DNA from 2 places in the Pseudarthrobacter equi genome. Region 2 is predicted to be linked to the other one. Evidence: riboswitches for the same ligand, from Rfam matches in the RefSeq annotation. Region 2 holds a riboswitch; the other holds the start of a gene.
The links. Region 2 has a riboswitch for glycine ahead of gcvP (aminomethyl-transferring glycine dehydrogenase). Riboswitches for the same ligand answer to the same signal wherever they lie in the genome.
Positions count from the first base shown of each region.

Region 1: another riboswitch for glycine. It lies ahead of gcvP (aminomethyl-transferring glycine dehydrogenase); the one in region 2 lies ahead of gcvP (aminomethyl-transferring glycine dehydrogenase).

Region 1 is NZ_LT629779.1:1,279,630-1,284,867, reverse strand. Features, by position in the region: gene gcvP (aminomethyl-transferring glycine dehydrogenase) at 1-2,746, opposite strand, end outside; glycine riboswitch at 2,934-3,030, opposite strand; gene BLT71_RS05840 (TetR/AcrR family transcriptional regulator) at 3,127-3,663, opposite strand; gene BLT71_RS05835 (MFS transporter) at 3,749-5,238, shown strand, end outside.
Region 2 is NZ_LT629779.1:882,300-887,537, forward strand. Features, by position in the region: gene gcvT (glycine cleavage system aminomethyltransferase GcvT) at 1-533, opposite strand, end outside; gene gcvP (aminomethyl-transferring glycine dehydrogenase) at 543-3,395, opposite strand; glycine riboswitch at 3,553-3,651, opposite strand; glycine riboswitch at 3,912-4,010, shown strand; glycine riboswitch at 4,011-4,105, shown strand; gene cycA (D-serine/D-alanine/glycine transporter) at 4,157-5,238, shown strand, end outside.

The sequences.
Region 1 (5,238 bases), 400 kb from region 2:
TGTGGTGTGCCGGGAATGCGGCCTGCTCGCGCGGGTAGGCACGGTCCCAGTCGGAGCTCACGACGGCGGCAGCCGTGTGGGGTGCACGCCGGAGGGGTGAGTCTGCAACAGCAAAGTCGCCGTTGGCCACCTGGTCGATTTCCTTGCGGATGGTGATCATGGCGTCGATGAAGCGGTCGATCTCGGCCAGGTCCTCGGACTCGGTGGGTTCGACCATCAGGGTCCCGGCCACCGGGAAGGCCAGGGTGGGGGCGTGGAAGCCGAAGTCGATCAGGCGCTTGGCCACGTCCTCAGCGGTCACCCCGCTGCGGGCGGTGAGTTCGCGAAGGTCCAGGATGCACTCGTGCGCCACGAGCCCGCCTTCACCGGTGTAGAGCACGGGGTAGAACTCGTGCAGCCGGGCAGCAACGTAGTTCGCGGCCAGCAGCGCGGACTTGGTGGCCTCGGTCAGGCCTTCCCCGCCCATGAGCTTCACGTACGCCCAGGAGATCGGCAGGACACCGGCCGAACCGAACCGGGAAGCGGAAATCGCGACCCCGTGACCCTCTTCATGGGCGGCCTTGTTGGCATCGCCGGGCATAAACGGTGCCAGGTGCGCCTTCGCCGCGACCGGGCCGACGCCAGGCCCGCCGCCGCCGTGCGGGATGCAGAACGTCTTGTGCAGGTTCAGGTGGGACACGTCGCCGCCGAACTTACCCGGCTGCGCCAGGCCCACGAGCGCATTCAGGTTCGCGCCGTCAATGTAGACCTGGCCGCCGGCCGCGTGCACGGCATCGCAGACCTCACGGACATCCCCGTCATAGACGCCATGGGTGGACGGGTAGGTGATCATGATGCAGGACAGGACGTCCTTGTGGGTCTCGATCTTGGCCGTCAGGTCATCGTGGTTGATGGTGCCGTCGGCTGCCGTGGCCACAACAACCACCTTCATGCCGGCCAGGACCGCGGACGCGGCATTGGTGCCGTGCGCCGAGGCGGGGATCAGGCAGACGTTGCGCTGCTGATCGCCGCGGGAGTGGTGGTAGCCGCGGATCGCCAGCAGGCCGGCGAGTTCGCCTTGGGAACCGGCGTTGGGCTGGATGGACACCTGGTCGTACCCGGTGATCTCGGTCAGGTCAGCTTCCAGCCCGGTGATCAGCTCACGCCAGCCTTCGGTCTGGGAGTCCGGGGCGAACGGGTGGATGGAGGCGAACTCCGGCCAGGAGATCGCTTCCATCTCGGCGGTGGCGTTCAGCTTCATGGTGCACGAACCCAGCGGGATCATGGTCCTGTCCAGCGCCAGGTCACGGTCGGACAGGCGGCGGATGTAACGCAGCAACTGCGTTTCGGACCGGTGGGTGTTGAACACCGGGTGCTCCAGGTAACCGGAGGAACGTTCGACGGCGGCCTCCAGCCCGAAGCCTTCAGCGGCCCCTACGGAGGCACCAAAGATGTCCGCGACATTGGCGACGACGGCCGCCGTGGTGGTTTCATCCAGGGAGATGCCCACGGTATCTGCGTCGATGGAGCGCAGGTTAATGCCGCGCGCTTCAGCATCGGCAATAATGCCGGCAGCGCGGCCGGGCACTCGAACGGTGACGGTGTCGAAGAAGCTCTTATGGAGGACATCCACACCGGCGGCCGCGAGGGAGGCCGCCAGGGTGCGGGCGTGGCCGTGCGTTGTTTCCGCGATCGCTTTCAGGCCGTCCGGGCCGTGGTACACGGCGTACATGGAGGACACGATGGCCAGCAGCGCCTGCGCGGTGCAGATGTTGGACGTGGCCTTCTCGCGGCGGATGTGCTGCTCGCGGGTCTGCAGGGCCAGGCGGTAGGCGGGAACGCCGGCGTCGTCCTTCGAGACGCCCACCAGGCGGCCGGGCAACGAACGCTCCAGTCCCTTGCGGACGGCCATGTAGGCAGCGTGCGGGCCACCGAAGAACAGCGGCACGCCGAAACGCTGTGTGGAGCCGACAGCGATGTCCGCGCCCTGCTCGCCCGGAGGAGTGATCAGCGTCAGCGCCAGGAGATCGGCGGCCACAGTGACCAGCGCTCCGCGCTCCTTGGCGGCGGCGATGGCTTCAGCCTGGTTGAAGACGCGGCCGGAGGCGCCGGGCTGCTGGAGCACGATGCCGTTGATGTCACCCTCTGGCAGACCCTGGGAGAGGTCAGCTACCTCCACCTCGAAGCCGAGCGCCTCGGCCCGGCCCTTGACGATGGCGATGGTCTGCGGCAGCACGTCGATGTCCAGGACGGTCTTGCCGTCTGCGGCAGGCTTGGCCTTGTTGGCGCGGCGCATCAGCAGGACTGCTTCCGCCACAGCCGTCGCTTCGTCCAGCAGGGACGCGTTGGCAATCGGCAGGCCCACCAGGTCCTGCACCATGGTCTGGAAGTTCAGCAGCGCCTCCAGCCGGCCCTGCGAGATCTCTGGCTGGTACGGCGTGTAGGCGGTGTACCAGGCCGGCGCCTCAAGGATGTTGCGCCGGATCACGGCCGGGGTGATGGTGTCGTAGTAGCCTTGGCCGATCAGCTGGACGGCGGTCCTGTTCCTGCCCGCCAGCCGGCGCAGCTCGGTCAGGACCTCAACCTCGCTGAGGGCGTCCTGCAGCTTCAGTGCCGTCTCCTGGCGGATGACCTGGGGAACGGCGGTATCGACCAGGGAGTCAACGCTGTCGTAGCCCACAGCCTTGAGCATGGTGTCGACGTGGTCCTGGCGCCGGGCGCCGATATGGCGGTCGACGAAAGTGGTGGAGGCTGAACTAACCGTCACGGGGGAACTCCAGATACTCAGGCGGCGCAGGGTACGCCACAGCGATTCGGGTCCCTCCCCGCTCTGTATTGGACCTGAGAGTTTCCGCGGCGCCTGCATGGACAGGACCCGCTTGCACCGTCGGTGAGCACAACGGTCCGGCACCCGATCACGGGTGCCTGGACGGCCTGCTGCTTTCCAGAGGTGCCTCGCCGCGGCGGTACAGGGGCCTGCGAGATTCCTGGGGAGGATTTGCTCCTACGGCGCCTGCCGACGTTGTGGCAGGACTCTCCCGCCGCAGATCAAAGGCTATTCAGTTGGATGTGTACGCGGGGCCGTCAGGTGACAGCTCCCACAACGCTTAATTCTCCTACGCCACGGCCCCCGGGGCAAATGTCCTGCTACCGCCGGAGCCTCTCCAGTGCTGCCAGCAATTCGTCCACGTCCGCAGCTGCGCCGCCTTCGGGGACCGGGCCGACGGAGAGCATGGCGTTGAAGTAGAGGCCGTCCCCCATATACAGCACGGCCTTGGACAGGGCCGGCCCCACATCGGCGGCGATTTCGTCGAGCCACCGCCGCTGGATCGCAGCGAAACGGCGGCGGGTTTCTTCATGCGCCACCTCCGCCAGCCGGGTGGCGGCGACGATGGCCCGGTCCAAGGGGGTGTCTCCCCACACCGAGGACCTGATGAAGTAGGCGGCCGCACCTTCCGGGGCGGCGGCCATGGCATCGGCGTCTTCTCCGGCGAGCGCGTCCAGCTGGTCCAGGAGCGCCTGAATCAGGGCTTCCTTGTTGGGAAAGTGGTAGAGGAGACCGCCCTTGGAAACGCCGGCCTTTCGGGCTACGGCGTCCAGGGTGGCGGCGCGCTCCCCCACCTCAATCAACAGGGTGGCGAAGGCGTCAAGGACAGCTTCGCGGGCGACTGGCTTTCGGGGCATGCCATCCATCATGCCCTCCCGGGGTGCCGGAGGCTCAACTCAACCACCGCTCCAAACTGTACCGTCTGGACGGTATAGTTAATCTATGACCACGTCGACGCACCGCGCTGAACCCCAGCTTCAGGGACCTGCTGCCCCACGGGCACCGTGGCGCGACTGGCTGGCCCTTGCGCTGCTGATGTTCCCCGTACTGCTGGTGGCCGTGGACAACACGGCACTGACCTTCGCCCTGCCCGCGATAGCCCAGTCCCTGAACCCTTCCGGGGTACAGCTGCTCTGGATCGTGGACGCCTACCCGCTGGTCCTGGCGGGGCTGCTGGTGTGCATGGGCAGCTTCGGTGACAGGATCGGCCGGCGGCGGCTGCTCCTCACCGGCAGCCTGGGCTTTGCGGCGCTCTCGGCCGCCACAGCGTTCGCGCCAACGGCGGAATGGCTCATCGCAGGGCGCGCCGCCCTGGGCTTCTTTGGCGCCATGCTGATGCCCTCAACCCTCTCGCTCATCCGCAACATCTTCGCGGAGCCCAACCGTCGCCGGCTGGCGGTGGCCATCTGGGCCGCCGGGTTCTCCGGCGGGGCCGCCCTGGGTCCGATCTTCGGCGGCTGGCTGGTGGAGCACTACTGGTGGGGCGCAGTCTTCCTGGTCGCAGTGCCGCTCATGGTGCCGCTGATCGCCCTGGGTCCGGCGCTGATCCCGGAATCGAAGAATCCGGAACCGGGGAAGGTGGACATTCCCAGCATTGCGCTGTCCCTGCTGGTGATGGTGCCGCTGGTATACGGCATCAAGGAAGTTGCCACGGAAGGCTTGTCCGGCAACGGCCTTGGCGCCATGGCTTTCGGCCTGGCCATGGCAGTGGTGTTCGTCCGGCGGCAGCTCCGGCTGCCGCACCCCCTGCTGGACATGTCGCTTTTCCGCAACCGGGTGTTCAGCATGGCCATCACCGCCAACGTCCTGGCCCTGTTCTCCTTCAACGGCTTCATCCTCTTCCTGGCCCAGCACCTGCAGCTGCTCGAAGGCATGACGCCGTCTGCCGCGGGCGTTGCCATGATCCCGGCCCTTATTGCCACGGTGGTGGCAGGACTGGTGGTGGTGCCGCTGGTCCGGAAGGTGCGCCCCGGCTTCGTGGTGGGAACGGGCCTTGCGTTCAGCGCCGCGGGATACAGCCTGGTGACGTTCGGGAACCACGACGGCGGGCCCACACTGCTGCTGGCAGCGTTGCTGATCCTGGCGCTGGGCGTGGGGACGGCTGAAACCATCTCCAACGACCTCATCCTCGGTGCGGCGCCGGCGCACAAGTCAGGTGCCGCGGCCGCCATCTCGGAGACCGGGTACGAGGTGGGGGCGCTGCTGGGGACGGCCGTACTGGGCTCCATCCTCACGGCCTCCTACCAGCACAACCTGCACCTCCCGGCAGCCGTGGTCAGCACCGCCCCGGAAGCGGCCCGCCACAGCGCCGGCGAAACACTGGCAGGCGCCATGGACCTCGCGGCCGCGCTGCCGGCCCCGCTGGCCGAAACCGTCCGCCAGTCCGCGGCTGCCGCCTTCGATTCCGGCGTGCATGTGACGGCGGCGATTGG
Region 2 (5,238 bases):
TTCAGTTCCGTGACCAGGGAGTGCTGGTCGGCCGGTACGAGCGCCAGCAGGATGGCCTCCGCGGCGGGGCCCTGGACAGCGATCAGGGATGTCTCGGCCGAGGCATCCTGCACGGTGACGTCGAAGCCGGCGGCGCGTTCCTGCAGGGCCTCGGCCACTACCTTGGCGTTGCCTGCGTTCGGGACCACCAGGTACTTGGCTGTTCCGTCCGCAGCCGCGGGGAGGCGGTACGTGATCAGGTCGTCGATGATGCCGCCGTCGGTGTCGCAGATCAGCGAGTACTTGGCCTTGCCTACCGCGATGGCTGACAGCTTTCCAGCAAGGGCAAAGTCGAGGAAAGCGCCGGCATCCTGGCCGGTGACCCAGACTTCGCCCATGTGGGAGAGGTCGAACAGGCCGGCGGCGTTGCGCACGGCGTGGTGCTCGGCGAGTTCGGAATCGTACTTGAGGGGCATCTGCCAGCCGCCGAAGTCGGTGAAGGAGGCGCCGGCTTTCTTGTGCTGCTCGTAGAGAGCGGTGTAGTTCTCAGTCATGGGAAGTCCTTAGTTCTCGAAGTCGGAAAGCGGAGGGCAGGAGCAGACCAGGTTGCGGTCGCCGGCTGCGCCGTCGATGCGTCCCACGGGCGGGAAGTACTTGTCCTGCCGCAGGGAAGCGACGGGGAACGCGGCCTGCTCGCGCGGGTAGGCACGGTCCCAGTCGGAGCTGACGACGGCGGCAGCCGTGTGGGGTGCGTTGCGCACCGGCGATGCCTCCAGGGAGAAGTCGCCGGCTGCCACCTGCTCGATCTCGGCGTGGATGGTGATCATGGCGTCGATGAAGCGGTCGATCTCCGCGAGGTCCTCGGACTCGGTGGGTTCGACCATCAGGGTCCCGGCGACGGGGAAGGCCAGGGTGGGGGCGTGGAACCCGAAGTCGATCAGGCGCTTGGCCACATCCTCAGCCGTGACGCCGGTGCGGGCGGTGAGTTCGCGCAGGTCCAGGATGCACTCGTGCGCCACGAGTCCGCCTTCCCCGGTGTAGAGCACGGGGTAGAACTCGTTCAGCCGGGCAGCGACGTAGTTCGCGGCCAGCAGCGCGGACTTGGTGGCCTCGGTCAGGCCAGCACCACCCATCAGCTTCACATACGCCCAGGAAATCGGCAGCACCCCCGCAGAGCCGAAGCGGGACGCGGAAATCGCCACCCCGTGCCCTTCCTCATGGGCGGCCTTGTTGGCGTCGCCGGGCATGAACGGTGCCAGGTGTGCTTTCGCAGCGACCGGGCCGACGCCGGGTCCGCCGCCGCCGTGCGGGATGCAGAAGGTCTTGTGCAGGTTCAGGTGCGAGACGTCGCCGCCGAACTTGCCCGGCTGCGCCAGGCCCACGAGGGCGTTGAGGTTCGCGCCGTCCACGTACACCTGTCCGCCTGCGGCGTGGACCGCGTCGCAGACCTCGGTCACGTCGCCGTCGTAAACACCGTGGGTGGACGGGTAGGTGATCATGATGCAGGACAGGGCGTCCCTGTTCGCCTCGATCTTCGCGGAAAGGTCGGTGTGGTCGATGGTGCCGTCCGGGGCGGTGGCGACAACCACGACTTTCATGCCGGCCAGGACTGCGGAGGCGGCGTTGGTGCCGTGCGCCGAGGCGGGGATCAGGCAGACGTTGCGCTGCTGATCGCCGCGGGAGTGGTGGTAGCCGCGGATCGCCAGCAGGCCGGCGAGTTCGCCCTGGGAACCGGCGTTGGGCTGGATGGACACCTGGTCGTAGCCGGTGATCTCGGTCAGGTCAGCCTCGAGCCCGGTGATCAGCTCACGCCAGCCCTCGGTCTGGGAATCCGGGGCGAACGGGTGGATCGAGGCGAACTCGGGCCAGGAAATCGCTTCCATCTCGGCGGTGGCGTTCAGCTTCATGGTGCACGAACCCAGCGGGATCATGGTCCGGTCCAGCGCCAGGTCACGGTCGGACAAGCGGCGGATGTAACGCAGCAACTGCGTCTCTGACCGGTGCGTGTTGAACACCGGGTGCTCCAGGTAACCGGAGGACCGCAGCACGGATTCGGGCAGCTCGAAACCCTCGGCGTCGCCTACCGGACCGGCACCAAAGGCGACGGCCACCGCGGACAGCGTTGCCGCCGTCGTGGTCTCATCGATGGATACGCCCACGGTGTCCGCGTCGACGAAGCGGAGGTTGATGCCGCGCGCTTCGGCGGCGCTGATGACCTTGGCGGCCTTGCCCGGCACGCGCACGGTGAGGGTGTCGAAGAAGGAGTCGGTGACCAGTTCGCGGCCCATTGCGGTGAGGGCCGTGGCCAGGATCCTGGCGTTGTGGTGGGCGGTTTCCGCGATGGCCTTCAACCCGTCCGGGCCGTGGTACACGGCGTAGAAGGAGGACACGATGGCCAGCAGCGCCTGTGCGGTGCAGATGTTGGACGTGGCCTTCTCGCGGCGGATGTGCTGCTCGCGGGTCTGCAGGGCCAGGCGGTAGGCCGGAGCGCCGGCGTTGTCCTTGGAGACACCGACGATCCTGCCGGGGAGGGTGCGTTCCATGCCCTTCTGCACGGCCATGTAGGCGGCGTGCGGACCGCCGAAGAACAGCGGCACACCGAAGCGCTGGGTGGAGCCGACGGCGATGTCCGCGCCCTGCTCGCCCGGAGGAGTGATCAGCGTCAACGCCAGCAGGTCAGCGGCAACAGTGACCAGCGCACCGCGCTCCTTGGCCTCTGCGATAACGGCGCTCTGGTCCCATACCCGGCCGGACACGCCCGGCTGCTGGAGGACGATGCCGTTGATGGCACCCTCGGGCAGGCCCGCGGAGAGGTCAGCAACCTCCACCTCGAAGCCGAGCGCTTCGGCACGGCCCAGCACGATGGCGATGGTCTGCGGGAGGCAGTCGGCGTCAAGGACGGTTTTGCCGCCCTTGGCGTCCTTATTTTTGTTCGCGCGGCGCATCAGCAGCACAGCCTCGGCCACAGCGGTGGCTTCATCGAGGAGCGACGCGTTGGCCACGGGGAGGGCGGTGAGGTCCTGGACCATGGTCTGGAAGTTCAGCAGCGCCTCCAGCCGGCCCTGGGAGATCTCGGGCTGGTAGGGCGTGTAGGCGGTGTACCAGGCCGGCGCCTCAAGGATGTTGCGGCGGATCACGGCCGGGGTGACGGTGTCGTAGTAGCCCTGGCCGATCATCTGCACGGCAGTTTTGTTCTTGCCCGCCAACCGGCGCAGCTCGGTGAGGACCTCAACCTCGCTCAGGGCGTCCTGCAGCTTCAGTGCCGTTTCCTGGCGGATCGACGCCGGAACAGCCACGTCCACCAGGCCGTCAACGCTGTCGTAGCCCACAGCCTTGAGCATGGTGTCGATGTCGGCCTGCCGGCGCGCGCCGATATGGCGGTCAACGAACGTGGTTGGAAGGGATTGAATCGTCATGAGGAACTCCAGGTCTGGCCGGCCAGGGTGGCACGGCATGGGATGGGTTCCTCCCCGCTCTGTATTGGACCTGAGAGATTCCGCGAAAACCCTGCGTGGCGGGTTCGCTTGCACCGTCGGTGAACCTGGCTTAGGCCGGGTTACTTTCCAGAGTTGCCTCGCCGTGACGGTACGGGGGCCTGAGAGATTCCTGGGGAGGATTTGCTCCTACGGCGCCTGCCCGGTGGTGCCGGGAGGACTCTCCCGTCACAGCTCGAAAGGCTATTCAACTGTGGGTGATTCGCCTCACACCGTACAGGTTAGTTGAAAGGAAAACAAATCCGACAGTCACACAGTGGGCGGCGGCTGCCTTGTTGCGGGGGTGGAAAAATGGGGTTTGACATTCGATCGTGACCCGCACCACACTGGGTCCGGTGATCAGCACCGTGTCCGGCTGGCTCAACTCATCGGAGCAGCCCGGGCCAACGTTGCCCCGGAAGGGTGCGGCCGCTGAGCATACCTAACTAAACATGCCTTCGACCTGCGGCGGGAGAGTCCTGCCGGGTACATTTAGCAGGCGCCGTAGGAGCAAACCCTCCCCAGGAAACTCTCAGGCCCATGTACCGCCGCGGACAGGCAACTCTGGAAAGCAGCCGGACCAGTTCCGGCTCACCGGCGGTGCAAGCGGCTTGGGCCGCGGAAACTCTCAGGTTCACTACAGAGCGGGGAGGAACCCAACTTCTGCGGCACCCAAAAATGCTGCTTTATCGATGGAGTTCCCCATGGCGAATCATCCCCTCACGTCCAACGGCGAGCCACCCCGCAACAACCCTCCTGCGGGCAGCGCCGCCCGCAGCGAGCCTCCCCACCTGGAGCGGCAGCTCAGCAACCGGCACATCCAGCTCATTGCCATCGGCGGTGCCATCGGCACCGGCCTCTTTATGGGCTCCGGCAAGACCATCTCCGCGGCCGGCCCGTCCGTCATCTTCGTCTACATGATCATCGGCTTCATGCTGTTCTTCGTTATGCGGGCCATGGGCGAGCTCCTGCTCTCCAACCTGAACTACAAGTCCTTCAGCGATTTCGCCGCTGACCTGCTGGGGCCGTGGGCCGGTTTCTTCACCGGCTGGACCTACTGGTTCTGCTGGGTGATTACCGGCATTGCGGACGTGATCGCCATCGCCGCCTACTCGGAAGAACTCTGGCCGGGCATTCCGCTGTGGATCCCGGGCATCGCCACGGTGATCATCCTCCTGGTCCTGAACCTCGCCACCGTCAAGGCATTCGGTGAGACCGAGTTCTGGTTCGCCCTGATCAAGATCATCGCCATCGCAGCCCTGATCATTGTTGGCCTGTTCATGATCTTCAGCGGTTTCCAGTCCGACGCCGGCCCTGCCACCTTCACCAACCTGTGGAGCCACGGCGGGATGTTCCCGAACGAATTCATGGGCTTTGTTGCCGGCTTCCAGATCGCCGTGTTCGCCTTCGTGGGTATTGAGCTCGTAGGCACCACCGCCGCCGAAGCCAAGGACCCGGAGAAGAACCTGCCCAAGGCAATCAACTCCATCCCCATCCGCGTTCTGCTTTTCTACGTAGGCGCCCTCATCATCCTGATCTCCGTCACTCCGTGGACCGAGTTCCGGGCCGGCCACAGCCCGTTCATCGCCATGTTCTCCCTGGCCGGTCTCGGCGCCGCGGCCACCATCGTGAACCTGGTGGTGCTCAGTTCCGCCATGTCCTCGGCCAACTCCGGCATCTACTCCACCTCCCGCATGGTGTACGGCCTGGCCCAGGAGGGCGACGCGCCCACCATGTTCAGCCGCCTGTCCAGCCGCAAGGTCCCGCAGAACGCCCTGTTCCTTTC